Regions from separate parts of the Sporomusa termitida genome, predicted to be linked through region 2. Evidence: a T-box and tRNA genes for the amino acid it is inferred to sense, from the RefSeq annotation. Region 2 holds a T-box; the other holds one or more tRNA genes.
The links. The T-box of region 2 lies ahead of leuS (leucine--tRNA ligase). A T-box ahead of a tRNA ligase gene usually reads a tRNA of that ligase, here a tRNA-Leu.

Region 1: it encodes a tRNA-Leu, which carries the amino acid that the T-box ahead of leuS (leucine--tRNA ligase) is inferred to sense. The anticodon was not compared.

What each region holds. Positions count from the first base shown of each region.
Region 1 covers NZ_CP036259.1:1,013,017-1,022,301, forward strand. Annotated here, with positions in the region: rRNA gene SPTER_RS04530 (16S ribosomal RNA) at 1-677, shown strand, start outside; rRNA gene SPTER_RS04535 (23S ribosomal RNA) at 1,155-4,152, shown strand; tRNA gene SPTER_RS04540 (tRNA-Gln) at 4,431-4,506, shown strand; tRNA gene SPTER_RS04545 (tRNA-Lys) at 4,577-4,652, shown strand; tRNA gene SPTER_RS04550 (tRNA-Glu) at 4,857-4,931, shown strand; tRNA gene SPTER_RS04555 (tRNA-Val) at 5,094-5,169, shown strand; tRNA gene SPTER_RS04560 (tRNA-Asp) at 5,250-5,326, shown strand; tRNA gene SPTER_RS04565 (tRNA-Phe) at 5,470-5,545, shown strand; tRNA gene SPTER_RS04570 (tRNA-Gly) at 5,550-5,624, shown strand; tRNA gene SPTER_RS04575 (tRNA-Cys) at 5,632-5,706, shown strand; tRNA gene SPTER_RS04580 (tRNA-Leu) at 5,715-5,803, shown strand; gene treS (maltose alpha-D-glucosyltransferase) at 5,966-9,285, shown strand, end outside.
Region 2 covers NZ_CP036259.1:1,658,482-1,667,766, reverse strand. Annotated here, with positions in the region: gene SPTER_RS07380 (hydrogenase small subunit) at 1-710, opposite strand, end outside; gene nirJ2 (putative heme d1 biosynthesis radical SAM protein NirJ2) at 984-1,976, opposite strand; gene SPTER_RS07370 (radical SAM/SPASM domain-containing protein) at 1,981-3,063, opposite strand; gene trxA (thioredoxin) at 3,477-3,800, opposite strand; gene leuS (leucine--tRNA ligase) at 3,828-6,311, opposite strand; T-box leader at 6,365-6,575, opposite strand; gene SPTER_RS07355 (hypothetical protein) at 6,685-7,089, shown strand; gene SPTER_RS07350 (aminotransferase class V-fold PLP-dependent enzyme) at 7,160-8,536, opposite strand; gene SPTER_RS07345 (DEAD/DEAH box helicase) at 8,659-9,285, shown strand, end outside.

The sequences.
Region 1 (9,285 bases), 650 kb from region 2:
ATAAGTACCCCGCCTGGGGAGTACGGCCGCAAGGTTGAAACTCAAAGGAATTGACGGGGGCCCGCACAAGCGGTGGAGTATGTGGTTTAATTCGACGCAACGCGAAGAACCTTACCAGGGCTTGACATTGAGCGAAAGGTTCAGAGATGAATCCCTTACCTTCGGGTAACGCGAAAACAGGTGGTGCATGGCTGTCGTCAGCTCGTGTCGTGAGATGTTGGGTTAAGTCCCGCAACGAGCGCAACCCTTATCCTTTGTTGCCAGCGCGTAAAGGCGGGAACTCAAGGGAGACTGCCGCAGAGAATGCGGAGGAAGGCGGGGATGACGTCAAGTCATCATGCCCCTAATGTCCTGGGCTACACACGTACTACAATGGGCTTAAACAAAGCGAAGCAAGCCTGCGAAGGTAAGCAAAACGCAGAAATAAGCTCTCAGTTCGGATCGGAGGCTGCAACTCGCCTCCGTGAAGTCGGAATCGCTAGTAATCGCAGGTCAGCATACTGCGGTGAATACGTTCCCGGGCCTTGTACACACCGCCCGTCACACCACGAAAGTCAGTCACACCCGAAGCCGGTGGGGTAACCGCAAGGAACTAGCCGTCTAAGGTGGGGCCGATGATTGGGGTGAAGTCGTAACAAGGTAGCCGTATCGGAAGGTGCGGCTGGATCACCTCCTTTCTAGGGAGAACCGTTTGGGGTAACCCCCAAACTACTTCCAAGGTCGGTACATTTGGCAGATGCATTAGATACTAGACGGAGCTTATGTGCTTGCTGTAGTATCCCTTTACATTGTTTGGTTTTGAGGGAATGGCTGTGTTGCCAAAAGTTACTTGTTGCAGAACACAAGCAACGATGCTAACATAGATATTCCTGAAAACATGTTCCTTGAAAACTGCACAGAAGAAAGCAAAAGTAAAATTACCTCTCATATGCAAATATGTAGAAGTAACTTAACGAAGCGCAATTAGGATTTATTTAACAAACTTAAACCTAGCACAAGCAAAGTTTAAGTTGAGGCGAAACTGGCTAGCGTGTATCAGATGCTAGGCGGAGGGAGGACGCGAACGGAGTCGTACTGGAAGTACGTCGAAGAGAGTGCCCGGACTGACAACGAAGCAGATGATGCGCGATAGACAGTTGCAGCTTTGCAGCAAAAGTCAAGTTATATAGGGCATATGGTGGATGCCTAGGCGCCAAGAGCCGAAGAAGGACGCGGTAAGCTGCGAAAAGTCATGGGGAGCCGCAAGCAGGCCCTGATCCATGAGTCTCCGAATGGGGGAACCCAATGGTGGTCATGCACCATTACCTAACGCAAGTTAGGAGGGCACCCGGGGAACTGAAACATCTAAGTACCCGGAGGAAAAGTAATCAAACGAGATTCCCTAAGTAGCGGCGAGCGAACGGGGAAGAGCCCAAACCTGTTTGGATGTTGGAGTTTAGACATTGGACATTGGATAAAAGGAACGTAAAATATTCTTAGACTTCCAACATCTAAAATCTAACATCCAACATCCAAACAGGGGTTGAGGACTGGCAACAATCAAACCAGGCTTAGCCGAAGCATCTGGAAAGATGAGTCGCAGAAGGTAACAACCCTGTAGGCGAAAAGCAGAGTTTGAGGGTCAGAATCCAGAGTACCACGGGACACGAGGAACCCTGTGGGAAGCAGGGGGGACCACCCTCCAAGGCAAAATACTCGTGGCGACCGATAGCGCATAGTACCGTGAGGGAAAGGTGAAAAGCACCCCGGGAGGGGAGTGAAAGAGAACCTGAAACCGTATGCCTACAAGCAGTCGAAGGCCCGTATGCGGCTGACGGCGTGCCTATTGAAGAATGAACCGGCGAGTTACAGTATCCAGCAAGGTTAAGTGGCAGACACGGAGCCGAAGCGAAAGCGAGTCTAAAGAGGGCGAAAGTTGGATATTGTAGACCCGAAACCGCAGTGATCTATCCATGGCCAGGTTGAAGCGCAGGTAAAAATGCGTGGAGGACCGAACCCGTGAGCGTTGAAAAGCTTTGGGATGAGTTGTGGATAGGGGTGAAATGCCAATCGAACGCGGAGATAGCTGGTTCTCCCCGAAATAGCTTTAGGGCTAGCCTCAGGAAATTAAGTACAGACGGTAGAGCACTGATAGGGCTAGGGGCCTAATGGGTTACTGAACCTTGTCAAACTACGAATGGATGTACTCGAACCCTGGGAGTCAGACTACGAGTGATAAGACCCGTGGTCAAGAGGGAAACAGCCCAGACCATCAGCTAAGGTCCCGAATGCCGTACTAAGTGGCAAAGGATGTGGAGATACAAAAACAACCAGGATGTTGGCTTAGAAGCAGCCACCATTGAAAGAGTGCGTAATAGCTCACTGGTCGAGTGTCGCTGCGCCGAAGATGTCCGGGGCTAAAGTACGGAACCGAAGCTATGGCATTCCTAACGGAATGGGTAGGGGAGCGTTCTATACCCGGAGAAGGTATACCGTAAGGAGTGCTGGAGAGTATAGAAGTGAGAATGCCGGTATGAGTAGCGAAAAGACAAGTGAGAATCTTGTCCACCGAAAGCCTAAGGATTTCTGAGGAAGGATCGTCCGCTCAGAGTTAGTCGGGCCCTAAGCCGAGGCGAAAAGCGTAGGCGATGGACAACTGGTAAAAAGTCCAGTACCACCTGGAATCGATTGAGCGAGGGAGTGACACAGGAGGGTAGGCAAGCGCGAGGATGGAAATTCGCGTCTAAGCTTGTAGGGTGCATCACAGGCAAATCCGTGATGCTAAAACCTGAGGAGTGATGGGCAGCTGTTAGAGATAATGGCGAAATTGCTGATCCCAGACTGTCAAGAAAAGCTTCTAGTGAGAGACCAGGTGCCCGTACCGTAAACCGACACAGGTAGGCGGGGAGAGAATCCTAAGGTGCGCGGGAGAACCCTCGTTAAGGAACTCGGCAAAATGTCCCCGTAACTTCGGGAAAAGGGGAGCTTGTAAACCGTGTAGATCAGAAGCGAACGAAGCGGGAATGAGTTGCAAAAAAGAGGCCCAAGCGACTGTTTACCACAAACACAGGTGCCTGCTAAAGCGAAAGCTGACGTATAGGTGCTGACACCTGCCCGGTGCCGGAAGGTTAAGAGGAGAGCTTAGAGCAATCGAAGGTTTGAATTGAAGCCCCGGTAAACGGCGGCCGTAACTATAACGGTCCTAAGGTAGCGAAATTCCTTGTCGGGTAAGTTCCGACCCGCACGAAAGGTGTAACGACTTGGGCACTGTCTCAACGAGGGACCCGGTGAAATTGAAATACCTGTGAAGATGCAGGTTACCCGCGACTGGACAGAAAGACCCCATGGAGCTTTACTGCAACCTGACATTGAGTTTTGGTAAATGATGTACAGGATAGGTGGGAGACTAGGAAGTGTGGACGCAAGTCTGTATGGAGTCGATGTTGGGATACCACCCTTTATTTACTGGAGTTCTAACTCAAGGAGTAACGAAACTGAGGACAGTGTCAGGCGGGCAGTTTGACTGGGGCGGTCGCCTCCGAAAGAGTAACGGAGGCGCCCAAAGGTTCCCTCAGCGCGGCTGGAAATCGCGCGAAGAGTGTAAAGGCAGAAGGGAGCTTGACTGCAAGACAGACAAGTCGAGCAGGGACGAAAGTCGGGCTTAGTGATCCGGTGGTACCGAGTGGAAGGGCCATCGCTCAACGGATAAAAGCTACCCTGGGGATAACAGGCTAATCTCTCCCAAGAGTCCATATCGACGGGGAGGTTTGGCACCTCGATGTCGGCTCATCACATCCTGGGGCTGAAGTAGGTCCCAAGGGTTGGGCTGTTCGCCCATTAAAGTGGTACGTGAGCTGGGTTCAGAACGTCGTGAGACAGTTCGGTCCCTATCCATCGCGGGCGTAAGAGACTTGAAAGGAACTGCTCCTAGTACGAGAGGACCGGAGTGGACGGACCGCTGGTGTACCAGTTATCCCGCCAGGGGTAGAGCTGGGTAGCTACGTCCGGAAAGGATAAACGCTGAAAGCATCTAAGCGTGAAACCAGCCTTAAGATGAGGTCTGTCATTCGCAAGAAGTAAGGCCCCTTGAAGAAGACAAGGTTGATAGGCCAGGAGTGGAAGTGGAGCAATTCATGGAGCGGACTGGTACTAATAGGCCGAGGACTTGACTTAAACCCTCGTTTTGCACGACGTGCAAACATAAGCAGCGAACCAGCTTGCCGCGAGCCGAAAGGCGAACCGGGAAGTTGCGTGAGTCGCTTAGTTAGAGGTATCATTGATAATCCTAATTGTAGCGGGAACAAGAGTAATAAGGAGGTTCCGCGCTCCGCTTGGAACTAAGCGATTCACGCAGGTTCTAGCGTCGCTAACGCTCCTAATAACCTGGTTCTCTGCTTATCTTCTGTGAAGTTTTTAGGGAACATACTCTAACGAGATGTTCACCTATTAATAGGGGCGTCGCCAAGTCGGTAAGGCAACGGACTTTGACTCCGTTATGCGTTGGTTCGAGTCCAGCCGCCCCTGCCAAACCTTGGTAGCTGCTGTGCTGTTTTGGATTGTCTCCTGTTGCATATTGATTCAATGGGAGTATGCTTTTGACCTACTAGCTCAGTCGGTAGAGCACCTGACTTTTAATCAGGGTGTCCCGCGTTCGAGTCGCGGGTGGGTCACCAATGAACTCCGAGGCTTCCCAAACTAGGGTCTGGGAAGCCTTTATTGCGATTATTTCGAATAAGTTCAATCACTACCGCCTGTATGGCTGGCTGCCGGCCAGCAATTAAGGATTGAGAATATCTTACTGAGTTTTTTCCATAAAATCAAAAATACTATTGCATAATATTATGTTATCTGGTACAATAATTAGGTCACGTAAATTCGGCCCGTTGGTCAAGCGGTTAAGACACCGCCCTTTCACGGCGGTATCAAGGGTTCGATTCCCTTACGGGTCACCATAAGCAGCGAACCAGGTTCTCACGAGTCGATAGACGAAATGAGAACCTGTGTGATAAGCAGAGAGCCAGATTTTTAGGAGCGCAGCGACGCGGAAATCTGTGCGAATCGCTTAGTTCTGAGCGGTAGCGAAGAACCTCCTTTCTCGATATCAAAATTAATATGGGCGATTAGCTCAGCCGGGAGAGCGCCTGCCTTACAAGCAGGATGTCGGCGGTTCGATCCCGTCATCGCCCACCATTCTCGATAGTCGATACCTCGACTTTCGACATTCGATAGAAATCGAACATCGAAGATCTAGAGTCGAAAATCGAATAAGCGGCCCTGTGGTGTAGCGGTCTAACATGCCGCCCTGTCACGGCGGAGATCGACGGTTCAAATCCGTTCAGGGTCGCCATCTTTCCTTAGTTCCCTGCGGGTGGCTAGAAATGTCCATATGCTAGGCGCGACGAGAACCGTAGCGGAGGCGTACACGGAGTACGTTGAGCAACGGATCGCAGGAGCAACAACGCAGATGGGCGTTTATAGACAGCTGCACACGCCTCGGTAGCTCAGTCGGTAGAGCAGAGGACTGAAAATCCTCGTGTCGACAGTTCGATTCTGTCCTGAGGCACCATTTTGCGGAAGTAGCTCAGCGGTAGAGCATCGCCTTGCCAAGGCGAGGGTCGCGAGTTCGAATCTCGTTTTCCGCTCCATAGTGACGGCGACATAGCCAAGTGGTAAGGCAGAGGTCTGCAAAACCTCTATTCCCCAGTTCAAATCTGGGTGTCGCCTCCAAAATTTATGCCGGGGTGGCGGAACTGGCAGACGCAACGGACTTAAAATCCGTCGGAAAGAAATTTCCGTACCGGTTCGATTCCGGTCCTCGGCACCAGTAATTAAAAGACTTCGCAGTCATGCGAAGTCTTTTTTTCCTTTAAAAATGATTCCAGGAATATACAGTGTTTACATTTAGCAGGATTATATTGTCAATGTACAGAAGATAATATATAGGTAAACAACAGGCAGTGCCATAAGATGTGAAGGGAGATGAATAATGAAAAATAATAAGATGCATCAGGAGAGTCAGCTGTTTTGGTATAAAGATGCCATTATATATCAATTGCATGTCAAGGCCTTTTATGACAGCAATGGTGACGGTATTGGTGATTTCCGGGGATTGATTGATAAATTGGATTATCTCGCTGACCTGGGTGTAACCACACTTTGGTTGTTACCATTTTATCCATCACCCTTGCGGGATGATGGGTATGACATTTCCGATTATTTAAAGATTAATTCCCTGTACGGAAATATGAATGATTTTCGTGTTTTCCTCCAGGAGGCTCATGCACGGGGCATTCGTTTGATTACTGACTTAGTGCTGAACCATACGTCTGATCAACACCCGTGGTTTCAAAGGGCCAGGACATCTCCGCCTGGTAGCCGCTGGCGTAATTACTATGTGTGGAGCGATACAACCGATAAGTTTAATGGTGCCAGGGTTATCTTCAATGATTTTGCGTCATCAAATTGGACATGGGATTCTGTGGCCCAGGCTTATTACTGGCATCGCTTTTATCCTCACCAGCCGGACTTGAATTATGATAGTCCGGATGTTCGCCGGGAGATTTTAAAAACGGTCGATTTTTGGCTGCGCCTCGGTGTTGACGGTTTCAGGCTGGATGCGGTTGGTTATTTATATGAAAGAGAAGGGACCAGTTGCGATAATTTGCCGGAAACTCACGCGTTTTTAAAATATCTTCGCAAATATATTGACGAAAAATATCCTGACAGGATGTTATTGGCTGAGGTAAATCAATGGCCGGAAAACGTCATTCCTTATTTTAATGAGGGCAATGAATGTCATATGGTGTACCATTTCCCTATCATGCCGCGTTTGTTCATGTCACTGGGAATGGAAGACAGCTTTCCGCTTATTGAAATAATCCGGCGTACACCACCCATACCAGATACTTGCCAGTGGGCTATATTTTTGCGGAATCACGATGAATTGACCTTGGAAATGGTCACTGATGAGGATCGTGATTATATGTACCGTATGTATGCCAAGGATTCCCGGGCCAGGATTAATTTGGGAATTCGGCGCCGGCTGGCACCGTTATTGGGGGATAATCGCCGCCGCATAGAGTTGATGAACGGGTTATTATTTTCATTGCCGGGGTCGCCGATTATTTATTATGGCGATGAAATCGGCATGGGAGATAACATTTACCTCGGTGACCGTGATGGAGTACGTACACCCATGCAGTGGAGCGCTGACCGCAATGCCGGTTTCTCCTGGACTAGCTCTCAGCGCTTGTATTTACCGGTGGTGGCAGACGCTGAATATCATTATGCGGCCGTGAATGTTGAGTCTCAGCAGAACGAACCAAGTTCCCTGCTCTGGTGGATGAGGCGTCTTATTGCCTTGCGTAAGCGCTACAAGGCTTTTGGCCGAGGCACTATGGAGTTTATTGAGTCGGACAATCGCAAAGTACTGGCTTTTGTCCGCCACTATGAGAATGAAACAATTCTGGTTGTTGCCAATTTGTCACGGTTTGTAACCTATGCACAACTTGATCTGACAAACTACCAGGGATTGGTTCCTGTTGAAATGATTGGCAGGACACCATTTCCGGCCATAAATGAGGAGCTTTATTTTGTTTCGTTAGGCCCACACACTTTCTTTTGGTTCACGTTGGAGGAGCCACGCAGCCTGCAGCTGCGGCCTTTATGTACCGGTTCTGTTGAATTATCACCGGTGATAACCGTCAAAGACTGGGGTGACCTATTTGGGCGAGCCCTGCAGCATGAGCTGACAGAGGCTTTTTCAGCCTATTTAAATGCCTGTAGCTGGTTTGGCGGTAAAGGCCAAACAATTAAGGCGGTAACAGCCCGTGAATTTATTCCGCTGCCTGATACGAGTGCCCAGATGGTATTTATTAGCGTGGAATATCTGGAGGGCAGTCCGGAGGTATATTTGCTTAATTTGGCGCTGAAAGCTGCAGATGAACTGGGCGGGAGACCCGCTGTCTGCAGGGTCATCCTCCGCGTCCGCAAGGAAGAGGAAGAACGTTTGTTATACGAAGTTAGTGATGATAAAAAATTTCATCAGACTATGTGGGCAGTAATTGACAAGCGGCGCAAATTAAAGGGGCAAGCAGGTGAAATGGTTTCCAAACACAGCAAATATTTTAGGGTGCTTGTGAAAGAGAACCGGACAATTCCGGATTCACAAACACTGGCTAATGAGCATAATAACAGCTCTATATTGTTTAAACCATTGTTTGTTCTTAAAATATTTAGAAAAATAGAGACCGGCATTAATCCGGATCTGGAGATATTGCGGCATTTCTCCGAGATCGGATTTGGTTACGCTCCTAAAGTGCACGGCTCGATGGAATATTTTAATGACCGTAATGAGGTGACTACGATCGCTGTCTTGCAGCAGTTTGTACCACATCGTGGCACTGCCTGGGATTGTGTGCTGGATCACCTGGGGGATTTTTATGAGCGTATTTTAAGCAGTCGTCAGCCGCCGTTATTGCCAGTCCCCTTTTGGGCGGCAGTGGAAAAAGCGATTCCTGATGATGTAAGCCAAATGACGGGAGCGTATCTGGAATCTCTGGTACAGTTAGGTTTACGGACCGGGGAAATGCATATTGCCCTGGCCGGTGGGGGCGATCAGCTGGAATTTACGCCAGAACCATTCAATGATTTTCACCGTCAGGCACTATACCACGGGGTAGCCCAGGAGTTAAGCGGTGTCAAGTGGCTTCTGAAAAAACAAATGCCCTCTCTCGAGCAGGAGGATCAACTGCTAGCAGCTAAGATTCTTGAATATGAACAGGAAGTCATGCGGCGGATAGAAAATATGAAAGTAATGGAATTCAATGCCGCACGGATCAGATGTCATGGCGACTACCGGTTGGAGCAGCTGTTATATACAGGCCATGACTATATGATTATTGATTTTGAGGGCAACCCGGAACGTCCGCTTAGTGAACGGCGCTTGAAACGTTCACCGCTGCTGGATGTGGCAAGCATGCTGCATTCCTTGTATTGTGCTTCACAGGCTATTCATCTGGGAATCGTACCGGGCATCGAGGTTTCAACAGAAAACCAGGAACTTCTCCAACGCTGGAGTCAGTCCTGGTACAATTGGGCCGCCGCCTCTTTTCTTAGAGGATATGTAAACTCTGTCAAAGATACTGGCCTGTTGCCGGTTGACCGGCAGCAATTAGAGGTTTTGCTGGATGTATTTCTGTTGCAGCGGGGTCTCTATCAAGTAGTAGCTGAATTGAAAAATCGTCCGACCTGGATTGGCATTGCCCTGAGTGGCTTGTTATGGTCAATTGAGTTTGATAAGCCAAG
Region 2 (9,285 bases):
CGGTAACAGGTATCATGAATCCGGTTGCCAAAAAACTGCTTCGGACGCCCCTGATTATCAACAGGCGGCAACTGGCCGAATAAAACATAATGCATGATCGTGCCTGTCAGTACCTCCGGAATTGGCGGACAGCCGGGTACTTTGATTATCGGCTTGCCGCTCACCACTTCACTGACGGCCACTGATTTAGTAGGATTGGGTCTGGCAGCCTGAATACCGCCCCAGGCCGCGCAGGAGCCATTTTCAATAATAGCTGCCGCATTTTTGGCAACATGTTTAACGGTCTCCAGGATTGGTTTGCCGCCGACCATACAGTATATCCCATTCTCGGCAATAGGCACAGCCCCCTCAAAGATCAGGACATACTGGCCCGGATAGTTTTTAATGGTCTCTTCCAGTTGGTGTTCCAACCGGTCGCCGCCGGTAGCCGCTAATACGTCCATATATTCAAGAGCAATCATGTTCAATACCAGATCAGATGCCAGTGGTGTCTGCGAGCGGATAAAGGTTTCATCACAGCCAGTACATTCATGGCCGTGAAGCCAAATAACCGGCAGCAACGGTTTTTTCTCTGCTGCTTCAATAACCCGGGGTATAAATTCAGTGGATAAACCCATGATACTGGTCAGGGCCACGCACGTTTTGAGAAAATCGCGGCGGCTGACATTTTTTTTCTGAAACAATTGCCAAAGGGTATCCCGCTTTTCCATAGTCCCCCCCCTTAAAAAATAATTGTATGGTAAATTAATCCTTGTTTAAGTATTCTGTTTTCAAGCTGCTTTTCCTGTCTTGTTCCGGATAATAGTTAATATTATTTATTAATAAGCAGGATCGTTCGTTATAGCATAGGCACTGGCCCGGCTTCTTAGTCAGTGCATGGTATAAAACAATCCTGCTCATTATTTTCTATTCGCTTAGCCTGTTGGCAAAAGTTTATGCAGCCTGACCAGGTCAACAGCCTCTACAAAACACGCTCTTCAGGGTTAAGGTATTCTGCGGCCCCGGCTGCACCAGGGTTCTTCGGCCAGATAATCCCCCTCCGAGTAATAATAGGCCCTGGCCCGGCAACCGCCGCATAAACTGTCAAAGCCACAGGAACCGCAGCCGCCCTTAAGCGGCTCATGGCGGAGTTTCTTAAATACCTGGCTGTCCTGCCAGATGGCATCAAAAGTGGTTGCCCGCACATTGCCGACTTTCAGCGGCAGATACGGGCATGGCTGAACATCACCATTCGGCAGGATTACGCAATAGGTAGTTCCGGCCAGACAGCCTTTGCTATAGCGCATCGGCACACCCCGTTCTTTGGCAATACGCATAAATTGCGGCGCACAGGTTGGCTTTAACTCAATAGGTGTGTTCGCCTGCTTATCAAGAATGCGGGTCAGCAGCGCTTCATACTGGGCTGTTTTTAATGTCGTGTCCTCAATATCTTTCCCCCGGCCAGCCGGTACCAGAAAAAAAATGTGATGGGCCACTGCCCCAAGTTCAACAGCAAAGTCGGTGATCTCTGTCACTTCATGCTCATTCCAGTTGCTGACGGTGGTATGGATTTGGAAAGGCAGCCCGGCCTCCCGGCAGCTGTTTATCCCCGCCATCGTCTGCTGCCAGGCCCCTTGCAGGCCGCGGAAAATATCATGACGCTCCGGGTCGCGGCTGTCCACACTGATACCGGCGCACATCAATCCGGCCGCCTTAAGCCTGCCGGGCACATCACCGGTAAGCATAATACCGTTTGTACCGAGTACAGGTCTAAGGCCAACGGAAGCCGCATAGCTGATCAATTCATAAATATCAGGCCGCAGCATAGGCTCCCCGCCGCTAAAGATCATAATCTTAAAGCCGGCTTGCGCGATCTCGCCAAGTAGTTTTTTGCCTTCGGCTGTACTTAATTCGTCTGCCCGCTTGGCACCGGCATCACGATAACAGTGTACACAGTTAATGTTGCACTGCTGGGTGGTATTCCATGAGATGATCATGTAGTTACTCCTTGTAGTCAGTAAGATAGCAGGCTGGGTCCTCACTCCACAGGTCGCCGGATACGGCTTCGGCCCGTATCCGGCAGCCACCGCAGAAGCCCTTGTACCGGCATTCACCACAGCGGCCGGTCACATAACTTGGTTTATCACGCAGTTTACACAAAAATTTATCCTGTTTATTATGCCAGATTTCGCTAAATGGCTGTTTACGAACATTACCCAGCGATTTATGCCCCCAAAACTGACAGGCATGTACCTCGCCCTGGGGATCAACATTTGCCATTTTCTGGCCGGCGGAGCAGCCGCCATGCATCGACAGCAGTTCCTTGATCTCCGGCACCCGTTCAGGCTGGGTACGCTCAAAATATTGCAGGATATAAATACCATCCGCATGATTATCAGTCGTAAGAATCTCCACTTCGATACCCCGCTTGTGGAAATCAAGCGTGCGCTCAATTAACAGCTCAATCGTCTGGCGCTTCTGCTCCGCCGTGGTATCAAGCGCGGCCATTTCCCGCCCCCGTCCGGCATATACCAGATGATACATGCAGAAACGGGGGATTTTCTCACGCTCAACAATATCCAGAATAGCCGGCAGCGTATGATAGTTGAGTTTATTGACAGTAAACCGGATCCCGGTCTTATTACCGGCCGCAATGGAATTACGAATACCGGCCAGGGTTTCCTTAAATGCGCCTGCTTTGCCCCGGAAATAGTCATGCACTTCTTCGCTGCCGTCAATGCTGACACCAACATACTGAAAGCCGGTAGCTTTGATTCTTTTCGCCAGCTCAGGCGTAATCAAAGTACCATTTGTTGAAATTACCGGGCGAATTCCTTTTTCTATTGCATAGGCCCCCAGTTCAAACAGATCGCGCCTGACCAGCGGTTCACCACCGGAAAACAGCAATACCGGCACCCGCATGGCTGCCAGGTCATCAATAAAATTCTTCGCCTCTGCGGTTGTAAATTCACCGGCATAATCCCGGTCTTCAGCACAAATATAACAGTGCTGACAATTCAGGTTGCAGCGGTTAGTCGAGTTCCATACCACAATCGGGGTTGCGTCTGAGGAAAATTGAAGCATCTGCGGCGGTAAGTGCTGAGAGCTGCGGCCATATTTTACGATATCCGACACTGTAGCTGTGCCGCAAAGCAATTTAGTGCAACCTATCATCTTTACTTATGTCTCCTTCGCAATTAAGTTTGCAGTGATATTTTCGACATACCGGGGAATCTTACCTGCCGGCATGAAAATTTTCATAGTATTGCAAAATCAGTTTCGGCGCTACCGGATTTACCCTTGTGGGCTTTTATTCCCAAATACAAATTGCCTGTAGAATAGAAAACCTCTAGCCAGTCCTCAGGCCGCCGGCAGAAGCGGCCCGTCCCCCTTAGAATAAAGATTTTTCCTAGCCCTTGGTACATAGCATTGAATGCCTAACATTCTGATGGAATCAGGAAAACTCCCGGACTGCAGTCCGGGAGTTTCAAGGCATCTCATAATACTTTTTCCAGCATATCGCCAATATCTTTTTGCGGGCGGAAACCGGTAATCCGGCCGACCTCACTGCCGGCTTTAAAAATGATCAGAGTAGGAATACTCATAACATTGTACTGACTGGCCAGCGCTTGCTGTTCATCAATATTTACTTTGGCGACAACAGCCCGGCCGGCAAATTTTTGGGCAATTGCCGCCACTTCCGGGGCTACCATTTTGCAGGGGCCGCACCAGGGTGCCCAAAAATCCACCAGCACAGGTTTGTCCGCTTTGAGCACGGCATCATTAAACTGCCCGGTACTGGTAATCGTTAATTCACTCATCTTTTCCGCCTCCTCATATTATTATTGCTATTTTACAACAATATTAACCAGTTTCTGCGGCACGGATATTACTTTAACCACCTGCTTGCCAGCAATAAGCGCCTGCACTTTTTCCTGTCCAAGGGCTGTTTTTTCCAGGTCTTTAGCACTCAATCCGACCGGAACAACAACTTTGTCACGAACCTTGCCGTTGATCTGCAGTACTATTTCTACCTCTTCCACTTCCAGGGCTGCCGCCTCAAAGGTTGGCCAGGTCTGCTTGTGCACACTGCCCTCAGCTATGGTTTCGAGCCACAGTTCCTCGGTTATGTGCGGTGCAAACGGCGCCAGCATTTTTAGGAGTCCTGACACAACTTCCCGGGCCAGACCCGGTTGCGGGGGTACGCCCTGCTCTTTTAGCGCATACATCGCATTGACCAGTTCCATAATGGCGCTAATCGCGGTATTGAAATTAAATCTTTGTCCAATATCTTCGGTTACCCGCTTGATGGTTGTGTGCAGGATACGGCGCAGGGTTTTCTCTTCTTTGCCGAGCTGCTTCGGATCATAGGCACTTTCTGCCTCCGCTTTAACCAGCGGTGCATAGTAGCCGACAATCCGCCATAACCGGCCCAGGAACCGGTACGCCCCCTCAACCCCCTGGTCACTCCATTCCAGATCACGTTCCGGCGGCGCCGCAAACAGAATAAATAAACGGGCCGTGTCGGCACCGTATTTGCCGATAATCTCCTCCGGTGAAACAACATTGCCTTTGGACTTCGACATTTTAGCCCCGTCTTTAATAACCATCCCCTGGGTCAGCAGGTTCTTAAACGGTTCATTGACATTAACCAAACCGGCGTCCTTTAATACCTTGGTAAAAAAGCGCGAGTATAAAAGATGCAGGATAGCATGCTCAATACCGCCGATATACTGGTCCACAGGCATCCAGTAATTGGCTTTGTCCGGATTGAACGGTTCATCGGTGCTATGCGGGCTGGTATAGCGGAAATAATACCAGGAGGAACAAATAAAAGTATCCATGGTATCTGTTTCCCGCCGCGCCTTGCCGCCACACTTAGGGCAGGTACAGTTGATAAACTCTTCCGCTTTGGCCAGCGGCGATACAGATCCACTGGAGAAATCAACGTTTTCCGGCAATAAAACAGGCAGCTGGTCTTTGGGCACCGGTACTGTGCCGCAGACCGGACAATAAATAACCGGAATGGGAGCCCCCCAGTAACGCTGGCGGGAAATAAGCCAGTCCCGCAGCCGGTAGTTGACACGGCGTTTGCCAATCCCCTGTTTTTCCAGCCACTGAGCAATTTTAACCTTACCTGCTTCGTTATCCAGACCGCTGAACTCGCCGGAATTCACCATCGTGCCCTGGCCGTCAAACGCCCCGGTCATTTCACTCAGGGTAAGCTCTTTGCCGGTTGGCTGAACGACCACCTTTTTGGTCAATCCGTACTTGCCGGCAAACTCCCAGTCGCGCTGGTCGTGAGCCGGTACCCCCATAACAGCGCCGGTGCCGTATTCAACCAGGACATAGTTTGCCACCCAGACCGGCACTTGCTCGCCGGTAAAGGGATGGAGTGCGTAGGCGCCGGTAAAAATTCCCTCTTTTTCCGTTTCATTGGAGGTGCGGGCAATCTCGCTCTGGCCCCGGACCCGCTCAATAAAGGCTTTAACAGCCGCGGCTTCCGTTTTGCCTGCGATCAGCTTGTCCACCAGCGCATGTTCCGGTGCCAGGACAATATAGCTTACACCGAAAACCGTGTCATGCCTGGTCGTATATACAGAAATTTTCTCATCAATCTCAGGCACGGCAAAGCTGAATTCAGCCCCTTCACTGCGGCCGATCCAGTTCTCCTGCATGGTTTTAACACGCTCAGGCCAGCCCTTCAGGTCAGCCAGGTCAGCCAGGAGACGATCGGCATAATCTGTTATTTTAAAGAACCATTGTTCAAGATCTTTTTTGATAACAACCGAGTCACAGCGCCAGCAGCGGCCATCAACAACCTGCTCATTGGCCAATACCGTATTACAGTCATTACACCAGTTTACAGCAGCCTTCTTCTTATAGGCCAGTCCCCGTTCCAGGAACAGCAAAAACAACCACTGGGTCCAGTGATAATAATGGGGATGGCAGGTAGCCACTTCCCGGTCCCAGTCATAAGATAAACCCAGTTCTTGCTGTTGGCGGCGCATGTTGGCAATATTGTCCCATGTCCAGGACGATGGATGAATGCCATGCTTGATAGCGGCGTTTTCAGCAGGCATGCCAAAAGCATCCCAGCCCATAGGATGCAGCACATTATAGCCTTGCATTACCTTAAATCTGGCAACAACATCACCAATTGAGTAATTACGTACATGCCCCATGTGCAGGTTGCCTGAAGGATAAGGAAACATTTCCAGAACATAGTATTCCGGACGCTGACGGTTAATAGCAGTGCTGAATGCAGCATTGTCAACCCAGAATTTTTGCCACTTGGACTCAATCTCGCGCGGCGAATATTTTTCATTCATCGAGTAATTCAATCCCCCTTGGACAGATAGTAAAAAAAAGTCCCGTGGCTAACGCCAGGGACGAGATTTCTCGCGATACCACCCTGCTTGATGACTGTTAGTCATCCACTCCTTAGCCTGTAACGCAGGCCTGCGACGACCGCTGCAACTAGTTCACAATCGCTCCTCAGCAGTGAGTTCAGGTATAGTACAGACTGGCTCCCAGCAGCCGCCAGCTCTCTGGACTGTACATATAGGCTTACTATTCTGCCTCTCCAGATTTGCATGTTCCATTATATAGCAATACATTTGAAAAGTCAACTTATGCCGGTATTGACAAAAACTGTTCTATATCAGGCAAACAGTCATACAATAGTTCATAAGGAGGTGTGTCATGTATAAGCTTATTATCGGCAATGTCAGAGTCACCGTAAATGACGACAGCATTAAGCGGGAGCAGGCCGCCGCATATGCCAAGCAGGCTATTTCCGCCGCCGGCCAGCAGGGCAAGCTGCTTTCCCATGTTGTGCTTAGTGCCGGTCCGGACGGCATAGAGGTTGACAGTACCGAAAAGGCCGGTTGCCGCATGATCAGGAAAAACATCAAACAAAGCATGTTTGATGGGATTATGGATGCGGCCAGAGAAAAACTCTATCCCACCGGGACTTTTTCACAAAAAGAGTTATGGTTTGATGGCCAGACAGGACAGGAATGGCGCGGGCTAGAGGTAGACGAAGCCCGTACGGAAGTCCTGACCAAGTTAGAGGAATGGATTAAATCAGCCAGTCCTAATACGTAAATGAATGCTCCGTTAGCTAAACAACAAAACCACTCAGAATCCGCCAACCGGAATCTAAGTGGTTTTGTCATTAACAGTAGGGATATTCCCGTTGGCCTTTATCGCCCGGGCGGTTAGGTGCCAGTACGTAGCTGTACTTATCGGCATAGTGTTGGCGGTGGCCGGCAATATGAGCTAATATTGCCAGAAATATCTTAATTTCATTGATTGTATTGTACAGGCCGAAACTAACCCTTACTAACCCTGGCAGGCTTTTATCATCATGGGTTTGATAATATTTGATCTCTTCCGCACTCAGCCGCAGCAGTTTTTCCACATAAGGGTGAGCACAAAACAAACCGTTGCGCACAGCAATACCGGCTTGTTGTGACAGAATTTCCGCCACCTGGCTGTGATGAAGCCCCTCCAGACTGAAAGATACCAGACTTACCCTGGCTTCCCGCCCGTCCCTGATACTGTATAGCGTGATCCCGGGGATAGTGCGTAATCCGTCAATGGTATAATCAATCAAATGCTGTTCATAACGGTGAATCGTATTAAGATTTAGCTTGGACAAAGTCTCGATGGCCGTAATCAGAGCCAACACGCCCATCATGTTGGGCGTACCTGCCTCCCATTTGGCCGGTGGCGCGTCCCATTCAATCGTTGCCTGCGACACTAAACCAACCGCCCCGCCGCCCTGGTATACCGGAACAGCCTTAGCAAAAGCCGCTTGTGGCCCGATAAGAACCCCGGTACCAAAGGGCGCATACATTTTGTGTCCCGAAAATGCTAAGTAATCGATATGCTCGGCTGCATCCGGCGGCCGCATATTAACGGCAATATGCGGTACCCACTGAGCGCCGTCCACAAAAATTGCGGCGCCGTACTGGTGGACCAGCCGGGCAATTTTTGCAATAGGATTGATATAACCGGTAACGTTGGAAGCGCCGGTAACAGCGACTAGCTTTACTTTACCTGCATGCAGCTGCAGCTTTGACTCGAGACTTTGTAAAGATAATCTGCCTGCTTTGGTTAAACCGATATAATCGACAGTGAATTTATCCCGCCAGGGCATGTCATTGGCTAAATGCTCCATATCGGTCGTTAAAACAACCTGATCTCGCTCGCCGGCTAAGGCATACGCCAGCATGTTGATTGATTCGGTCGTATTCTTAGTAAAAATCACAACATCCTGCTGGCCGGCATTGACAAACTCCCTGACAACCTCGCGGCCTTGTTCATAACGCTCGGAGCATATAATTGACTTATAGCCTTTGCCACGATGAACAGATGCATACCAGGGAGCAAATTGATTAATCTCACTTAATACTGCGCAAAGCGGCGGCGTGGTGGCCGCATTGTCAAAGTTAATCCCCCTGACATACTTCCCATTTGCTAATGGTACTTTAGCATCAGTGCCGGCTACTAACTGCCGGAAACTGCTGCCTGAGTTACGATAAACCATAGTTCACCCCCGCTTTACAAATAATCTAAGCGAATACGCCGTCGATATAATCTATGCCTGCCGGCCAGCCAGCGGAATCACTCGGCAGGATTTTTATCGTTATTAAGATAATTTAATAGTAGATGCAAAAAAAGTGGAAAGGAGCCAGGATGTTAACAGAAGAAAAAATTAAAGCGGAAGCAGATTCTCACGCCTCCTATATCAGGGGTTGTCATTATCATCATAGTAACCGGGTTAAAACCCTAAATTTTTTGCCTGAAGACAGTACTTTTGCCGCCCGGGTTGCCGGCCAGCACCTGTATAGTGTCGCGGTGACGTTCTCACCACAGCAGAAAATTAAACATTATGCCTGTGACTGCCCGGCCTTTTATAATTGTGACGGTGCCTGTAAACATATTATCGCTGTTTTAAAAAAAATCCAGCACGCCTGGCAGCAATATTTCAGTACTCCCGGCCCTATGACGTTAACCCGCTCCCTCAGGGAATTTCTGGATTTTTTCCAAGGTACCGGCAAGAATATCCTAACAGCCAAACCGGGTAAAGCAGCGCTGACAAAAATATTACCGGTCTATCACTTTTATTTGGCCAATAATAAAAAGACAAGTTATCTTGAATTCATGATTGGCACAGACCGGATGTATGTTCTGAAGGATATCCCGCAACTGCTTACTGCTTTACACTCGCGGCAGACAATAGTTTTCGGCAAAAATTTTGCCTTAAAGCCGGACGAGGTTGTGTTCGATGAGGTA